Regions from separate parts of the Paenibacillus sp. p3-SID867 genome, predicted to be linked through region 1. Evidence: a T-box and tRNA genes for the amino acid it is inferred to sense, from the RefSeq annotation. Region 1 holds a T-box; the other holds one or more tRNA genes.
The links. The T-box of region 1 lies ahead of leuS (leucine--tRNA ligase). A T-box ahead of a tRNA ligase gene usually reads a tRNA of that ligase, here a tRNA-Leu.
Positions count from the first base shown of each region.

Region 1 (4,429 bases):
GTTTAAACGCATCCTCCCGTCCGGACTGGTTTTTCCGTCATCAACAGTACGGGGGGATTCTGTGTGACATCGGCTCCCACCAGATTGAACAATTTTTGTTTTTTGCGGGCTGCCGTGATGCCAAGGTGCTCAGCAGCAAGGTAGGGAATTACGCGAATCCGGATTACCCGGAGCTGGAGGATTTCGGAGATGCAACGCTTGTGGGAGACAACGGGGCCACGAATTATTTCCGAGTCGACTGGCTGACACCCGGGGGCCTTGGCACCTGGGGCGACGGAAGAACCTTTATTCTGGGGACGGAAGGATACATCGAGCTTCGGAAATACATCGATATCGCCAGGCATCCGCAGGGCGATCATCTGTACCTGGTTAATGGCGAGGGAGAGTTTCATATGGAGCTTCAAGGCAAGGTGGGCTATCCATTCTTCGGGGAGCTTATCCTGGATTGTCTGGAACGCACGGAGCATGCGATGTCCCAGGAGCATGCTTTCAAAGCCGGAGAATTGTGCGTCATCGCCCAAAATGAGGCCGTGCGCATTCCATAAAATCATTTATAATAGAGAAAACCCCGTTACGTTGTGGGTTATATAACTCCAAAATCGCTAAAGGGGCGATTCTCTAGATGACCTCATCTGTCGATATGATGCCAGGCTTTGACCGCATGCAGCTGCAAGCGCCGTTTGATCTGACCTATTACAATGAACAGCCGTTGTCGGGAGGGCAGTTTCACTCGCATGCTTTTTATGAAATTTATTATTTCCATGAAGGACGCTGCACTTATTTGATCGGCGATTCCGTTTTCACCCTGAAACCGGGGGATCTGCTCCTGATGAACGGGCTTACGCTCCATTGTCCGAATGTTGAGCCCGATTCCAGATACGTCAGAAGCATTCTGCATTTCGATCCGGCCTGGATCTGCAAAGGGCTTTCGGAGACGGCCAAATCGATATTGCTGGATCCCTTCGAATCGCTGCGAAATCATCGCATGACACTGACAGGGGCCAATCGGGACGAATTTGAAGGCATGTTGGCCGATATACATCGCCTCTCGGCATCCACGGCCGGTTTTCGCCAGGAACGGATGACCTTGCGTATTCAGGAGATGATGTACGTCATCGCGGACTGGTGCCAGGACGCTGTGCAGGACCAGGACTCCATCTCCGAGAAAGAGCGGCATGTCCAGCATGTCGTATCGTTCGTCGAGGAACATTATATGCAGGATCTGACGCTGGAGCAAATCGCCCGCGATATGCATATTACGAAACACTATTTATCCTCCTTATTTAAGGAGGTTACCGGAACGACGGTGTTTAAATATTTGTATCACCGGCGGATTAACCAAGCTAAAATATTGCTCAGGCTCCATCCGCATCTCAGCATCACGGAGATCAGCCAGGCGGCAGGTTTCAAGCATTTGGCTCATTTCAGCCGGATGTTCAAAGCCATGGTCGGAACGACGCCGGAATATTATCGCAGAAGCGGGGAAGAGCTTTCGTTGACTTGATCGGACTTTTTGGGTATAATAGCCACATTAAAACGGTAATATGAACGCGATGATGAGGATCAATCGTTCCACTTTCGATCATGCAGAGAGCCGGTGTCTGGTGAAAACCGGTTGACGATAGGAATGAACTCGCCTCGGAGCAATGGTGTTAACCCGGCCGCTGTATTTCGGCAGATTCGGCCGCTGAAGCATCGTCGTCTCATCCGCGATAAGGATGCAAAGGGAGTGAAAGGCAAAGCATGCCTTTGGCTAACTAGGGTGGTACCACGGGAATCAAACCTCTCGTCCCTAGCGATCAGCGCTATGGATGATGAGGTTTTTTTGTTTTTTTGGGCAACGGCACAGGCCTTGCCTCTTGACTGTGAAGGAGGAGCAATGGAGTATGACGGACAATCAACCAACCGGCCACGGCTATCAGCCGCAGGCCATCGAACCGAAGTGGCAGCAATACTGGGATGAGAACAAAACCTTTAAAACGGAAGATTCATCATCCAAACCGAAATTTTATGCGCTGGATATGTTTCCGTATCCATCAGGAGCAGGCCTGCACGTAGGGCATCCGGAGGGGTACACGGCGACTGACATCGTGTCCCGTTACAAGCGGATGCGCGGATACAACGTGCTTCATCCGATGGGATGGGACGCCTTCGGTTTGCCAGCGGAGCAGTATGCCATGGACACAGGCAAACATCCTCGCGAGTTTACCGTGCAGAATATCGATACGTTCCGCCGCCAGATCAAATCTCTGGGCTTCTCGTATGACTGGGACCGCGAGATCAGCACAACCGATCCGGAATATTATAAATGGACCCAGTGGATCTTTATCCAGCTTTATAAGCGCGGCCTTGCCTATGTGGCTGAAGTGCCGGTGAACTGGTGCGAAGCGCTCGGTACCGTGCTTGCGAACGAAGAGGTCATCGACGGCAAGAGCGAACGCGGGGGCCATCCGGTCGTACGTAAACCGATGCGCCAATGGATTCTGCGCATTACCGAATACGCGGATCGTCTCCTTGAAGATCTGGATGAACTGGACTGGAGCGAAAGCCTGAAGGATATGCAGCGCAACTGGATCGGCAAATCCACAGGCGCTGAGGTTCGTTTTGACATCGAAGGTTACGATGGTCATCTGGAGGTGTTCACGACCCGTCCGGATACGCTGTTCGGGGCAACCTACTGCGTTCTGGCGCCGGAGCATGACCTCGTGGATAAGATTACGTCAGCCGATCAGCGTGAAGCCGTCAAGGCTTATCAAGATCAAGCAGCACGTAAAAGTGATCTGGAGCGGACGGATCTGGCCAAGGATAAAACCGGTGTATTCACGGGTGCATACGCCATTAATCCGGTAAACGGCGCTAAAGTGCCGATCTGGATCGCGGATTATGTGCTTGCCGGCTATGGAACGGGTGCCATTATGGCGGTTCCGGGTCATGACAGCCGTGACTGGGAGTTTGCGAAGCAATTCGGTCTTCCGATTATTGAAGTCGTTCAGGGTGGAAATGTCGAGGAGGAAGCATACAGCGGCAGTGGCGCACATGTGAATTCCGGCTTCCTGAACGGGTTGGACAATGAAGAGGCTATCCAGGCGATGAATGAATGGCTGGAGCAAGAGGGTAAGGGCAAGAAGAAGGTAACTTACCGTCTGCGCGACTGGCTGTTCAGCCGTCAACGCTACTGGGGTGAGCCGATTCCGATTCTGCATCTGGAAGACGGAACGATGAAGACCGTGCCTGAGGATCAGCTCCCATTGCTGCTGCCGGATGTGGATCAGATTAAACCGTCCGGTACCGGCGAATCACCACTGGCTAACGTTACGGAGTGGGTGGAAACGGTAGATCCCGAAACCGGCATGAAAGCCCGCCGCGAGACGAACACGATGCCGCAATGGGCCGGCAGCTGCTGGTATTACCTGCGTTATATCGATCCACGCAATAATGATGAATTGTGCTCCAAGGAGAAGCAGAAGGAATGGCTGCCGGTTGACCTGTACATCGGTGGTGTGGAGCATGCGGTGCTTCATTTGCTGTATGCACGCTTCTGGCACAAAGTATTGTATGACCTGGGCGTTGTCGATACGAAGGAGCCTTTCCAGAAGCTGGTCAATCAGGGTATGATCCTGGGCAACAATAATGAAAAAATGAGTAAATCCCGCGGCAATGTCATCAATCCGGATGATATTGTTAACGAATACGGAGCCGACACGCTGCGCGTGTACGAGATGTTCATGGGGCCGCTGGAAGCAACTAAGCCATGGAACACCAACGGCGTTGAAGGAACGTTTCGTTTCCTCTCCCGCGTATGGCGCCTGTTTATCGGGGACGACGGTCAATTGAACCCTAAAATCGTGGAAGGCGAGGGTACGGACGATTTCAAACGTACACTGCACAAAACGATTAAGAAAGTGACCGAAGACTTTGAACATATGCGCTTTAACACAGCGATCAGCCAGCTGATGGTATTCATCAACGAGGGATACAAGACGGAAGAGCTTCCGCGCAAAGCGATGGAGAACTTCGTGCAGCTGCTTTCCCCGCTGGCCCCTCACCTGGCTGAAGAGCTGTGGAGCCGTTTAGGCTACACGGAGAGCGTAACCTACGTGCCATGGCCGGAGTATGACGAGGCTTGGACTGTAGAGGCCGAAGTGGAGATAGTCGTTCAAGTTAACGGCAAAATCGTAGAACGTGCCAAAATTTCGAAAGACATGGACCAAGAAGCCATGCAACAACATAGCCTCTCCCTTCCGAATGTCAAGCAGGCGCTGGAAGGAAAGAGTATTCGCAAAGTCATTGCCGTACCGGGCAAACTGGTCAATATCGTGGCCGGTTAATCGTAAAACCGAAGGCAGCATCCAGTTTTGCCAAATCCTCCTCATACTTGTCGTGTGTGGTTTGGATCAATTGGTAGAACAATCCGTTCAGGTTTGAATCC
Region 1 is NZ_JAMBDM010000001.1:497,544-501,972, reverse strand. Features, by position in the region: gene M4D81_RS02370 (Gfo/Idh/MocA family protein) at 1-545, shown strand, start outside; gene M4D81_RS02365 (AraC family transcriptional regulator) at 623-1,504, shown strand; T-box leader at 1,545-1,797, shown strand; gene leuS (leucine--tRNA ligase) at 1,887-4,328, shown strand; gene comER (late competence protein ComER) at 4,309-4,429, opposite strand, start outside.

Region 2 (4,429 bases), on a different contig from region 1:
TCGTTGAGCGTTACATCGAAGAAAGCTCCCACCACCAAGTGATCGGGAGTTTTTTTTGCATAGGGATGAGAACCCTGGATAGGGTTCGTCGGAGCCTAAGCAGCGTTAGGAATACTTCGCAGTCTCGACCGAAGGGAGAGTACCCTCTCTCTTTCGTTGAGCGTGAATGGGGGAAGAGAGCTCAATGAAGCAGATCATTGCAATGGGTGGCGGCGGTTTTTCGATGGAACCGGATAATCTGCTGCTTGATCGCTATGTTTTGGCACAAGTATCGAAAGAATTGCCTGAAGTGTGTTTTGTTCCGACGGCAAGCGGGGATGCGGATGGTTATGTTGAACGTTTCTATCATGCTTTCCGGACACTGCCGTGTATTCCCAGTCATCTATCGCTGTTTCAGCCGAACTTTGCCGATCTTCGGTCTTTTGTACTCGAGAAGGATATCATTTATGTTGGCGGGGGCAATACCCGGAATATGCTGGTCTTGTGGAAGGAATGGGGCTTGGATCAGATACTCAAAGAGGCGTATGAACAGGGTGTCATCTTAACCGGGTTAAGCGCTGGTTCCATTTGTTGGTTTGAGCAAGGGGTGACGGACCCGTTGAACGGGCCTTTGTACAAGCTTGAGGGTTTGGGTATATTACAAGGCAGTCATTGCCCGCATTATGATGGTGAGAGCAAAAGAAGACCTGCCTATCATAAACTCGTGCTTCAAGGTGAAGCACAAGCAGGATATGCTGCTGATGATGGGGTTGCATTGCATTTCATGGACGGACGGTTGGATCGAATCGTAAGCTCAAGGGAAAATGCACATGCATACCATGTGGAGCGCGAAGGAAATAGCGTTCAAGAAGAGAAGTTAACACCGGACTTTTTAGGCTGATTTATTGGCCGAAAAAGCTCCAAAAATAAATTTTAAAATTTACGAAAAAAAAGCTTGCCAGCATTTTTGAAATTATGCTATACTCAATCTTGTCGTCACGGCGACGTGGTTAAAGTGGCCCGTTGGTCAAGGGGTTAAGACACCTCCCTTTCACGGAGGTAACAGGGGTTCGAATCCCCTACGGGTCACCACTTTCTATATAACCTCGGGATGAGAACCCCGTCGGTTCGTCGGAGCATAATCAGCGTTAGGATAGGCTTCGCAGTCTCGAACGAAGAGAGAGTATCCCCTACGGGTCACCACTTTCTATATAACCTCGGGATGAGAACCCCGTCGGTTCGTCGGAGCATAATCATCGTTAGGATAAGCTTCGCAGTCTCGAACGAAGAGAGAGTATCCCCTACGGGTCACCACTTTCTATATAACCTCGGGATGAGAACCCCGTCGGTTCGTCGGAGCATAACCATCGTTAGGATAAGCTTCGCAGTCTCGAACGAAGAGAGAGTATCCCCTACGGGTCACCACTTTCTATATAACTTTCTTATATGGCAGCAGCACGATTGTCATCGAGAGCCATTAGCTCAGTTGGTAGAGCACCTGACTTTTAATCAGGGTGTCGAAGGTTCGAGCCCTTCATGGCTCACCATTTTTTTTACAAAGCAACGAAACGATGTACTCCTTATATTATGCGGTAGTGGTGGAATGGCAGACACGCTATCTTGAGGGGGTAGTGGGTGTATACCCGTGGAGGTTCGAGTCCTCTCTACCGCATATGAACATGAAGAAAAAGCTCCGCACCTTGTGCGGGGCTTTTTTTGCGCTTAAGATCTCAAATGTATAAACTTCGAAGCATGGCCTACCTGATATGCAAGAAAATAACATCTAACGAGTTCTGTCTTCTTATGAATGTACGTCGATAGTTTTTTTCTTATATCAAGGTTTACATAGGATTCATCACGGTGTTGATCGATTTCCATTGCACATTTATGCACAACAAGTGTTTCATCTCTGGTCAGGAGTTTAATATCATAACGTGGACGAGCAACAACTTCAAATTACCTATAAGGAGTGATTCAGAATGGCTAATAACAACAATGGAAAGATGAGCCGTGAAGAAGCAGGACGTTTAGGTGGAGAAGCAACTGCGAACAACCATGACAAAGAGTTCTACCAAGAAATCGGACGGAAGGGCGGCGAAGCAACTTCCCGTTCCCATGACAAAGAGTTTTATCAGGACATCGGTAAAAAGGGAGGAGACTCCACGTCAAACTCCCATGATAAGGAGTTTTATCAGGAAATCGGCCAGAAGGGCGGGGAAGCGACTTCCGAGTCCCATGGCAGGGAATTCTATGAGGATATCGGACGCAAAGGCGGCGAGGCTACCTCGGAATCCCACGGACGTGAGTTCTATCAAGAGATTGGACAGCAGGGCGGCGAAGCCAGAAGCGGCAGCGGCAGCAACGGGGACGGCAAGATGAGCCGTGAAGAAGCGGGCCGCAAAGGCGGCGAGGCAAGAGCAAGACAGCGCCAGCGGGGGAACTAATGACAATCCGGCGCATTTGAGACCATATTTGAAAAGCAGCAGCTACGTCTCCCTGACAGGGAGCGCGTGGCTGCTTTCTTTTTGTCTAACGTCTCATACGGCAAGGTGGACAAGAGAAGATCGTGCTGGACTTTTGGGACGGTGTGTGATAATAGTATGATAATGATAACCATTCTCATTTAAGGTTGGGGTCTGTACATATGTTAAACCTGTCGACGAATAGCAGTAGCAAAAAAGATTCGCGTGAATACAGCGGGCTCACGGCCCGTTTATGGAATATGGATATTGTTCATGGGCAAGAGCTCTCCCTGGAGCAGCAGTTGGCAGTGCAGCCAGCCCTGATTATCCCGCTGAGCGGAGAAACCTGTTTACAACAGGCAGAGCAAATCACCCGTATGAATAAGGGATGTGTTTATTGTTGTGCAGCGGGGACTACTTTCGGAATTACGAGTGTCGATCACAAGAGTTCAGACGAACACGAGCAGGCCTCGGTCGCGATCCTTCATTATAGTTTCATGGAAGGGATATCAGGCTGCGGTCGATTGCATGAGGTGGATTCCGTCGCTTTCATGCCCTATGACGGCATCTTTGTCATCAGCTCTCCGGACCGCTTGAATCTCGTCTGCCGGTCGATGTATAAGGATTTTCACAGCAAGGAGCCCATGAAGCAGTGGAGGGTTCAGCTGGATTTTCAAGAGCTGCTATATACGATGATTGCCGAATGCAGCCCTTACTCCAAGAATGATAAGCGGCAAGCGCTGGAGCGGGTGAAGGAGTATATCGAGGAACATTATGATGAAGATTTAACGATTGAACAATTGGCGAGCCTTTCGGAGCTGAGTCCCAAATATTTTGTTGAAGTATATAAGAAGACGTATGGGCACAGCGCGATGGATTATTTGGCGCATGTTCGTTTGAACAAGGCGAAGCAGTTGATGCTGGGCTCGGATTCTTTGCTGCGTGAAGTGGCGCATATGGTGGGGTATAAGGATGAATTTTATTTTAGCCGCAAGTTTAAGAAGACATTCGGGATATCCCCCTCGGTGTATATAAAAACAAGGAAAAATAAACTGGCGATGTACGGCTCGACGGCCCTCCTGGGTTACGCCATGCCGCTGGATTTCACGCCGTATGCGGCTCCGCTTCATCCGAAGTGGTCACAGCATTACTATAACATGCTTGGGCCGGATATCCCCGTTCATCTGGATGCATACCGCCAGAATCATAATAAATATGCGAATCTGGAGAAGCTGGCCTCGGCACGTCCGGAGCTCATCGTTTGTGCACAGGGGGTGGAAGATTGGGAGAAGGAGCAGCTTCGGCTGATTGCCCCCCTCTACGAAATGCCGGAAGAGCAGGGAGGGTGGCAGTTTAATCTGTTAGGGCTCGCTAAATTGCTGAACAAGCTGCCCGAAGCAGAGCAGTGGATCGATACGTTTCATCATAAAATATCGACTTACCGTGGGAAGCTCCCCGCTGAAATGATGGAAGAACGCACGCTTTTGACCGCACGCCTGCATCAGGATGAATTGATGGCTTACAGTCATCCGGGCATGAAGGAACTATTATTTGATTATTTTAATTTTCAGCCGGCTAAGTCTGTGGACTGGGAGGAGGCTGGACGTTTAACGATTGAGCAGATCAAGGAGAGCCGGGCAGACCATATGCTGCTCTTGATCCGTCAGGATTCCGAAACGCTGGCCAATTGGAGAAAACTGCAGGCAACGCCGGAGTGGATGACCATTCCTGCGGTGCGAGACGGAACGTTGCACCAACTATCCTCTTACCCTTGGCGCGAGTACTCTCCCATTGCGATGGAGCAGATGGCGGAGGAAGCCTTTCGGTTGTTTTCCGGAAATTGTCCATGAGGAATCCGGTGATTTGTCCATGGTACTAAGAGAGCAAATCCTTTACTATGATCAATAATGATAATCATTATCAATTGTTGAGTGATCATAGATCATGGAAGGGGTAATTGGAGAGAGATGAAACGAATGAAATGGGTC
Region 2 is NZ_JAMBDM010000010.1:39,538-43,966, reverse strand. Features, by position in the region: gene M4D81_RS20545 (Type 1 glutamine amidotransferase-like domain-containing protein) at 185-880, shown strand; tRNA gene M4D81_RS20540 (tRNA-Glu) at 997-1,071, shown strand; tRNA gene M4D81_RS20535 (tRNA-Lys) at 1,451-1,526, shown strand; tRNA gene M4D81_RS20530 (tRNA-Leu) at 1,569-1,651, shown strand; gene M4D81_RS20525 (KGG domain-containing protein) at 1,959-2,423, shown strand; gene M4D81_RS20520 (AraC family transcriptional regulator) at 2,624-4,291, shown strand; gene M4D81_RS20515 (ABC transporter substrate-binding protein) at 4,409-4,429, shown strand, end outside.
Region 2: it has a tRNA-Leu gene. The T-box ahead of leuS (leucine--tRNA ligase) is inferred to sense a tRNA for this amino acid. The anticodon was not compared.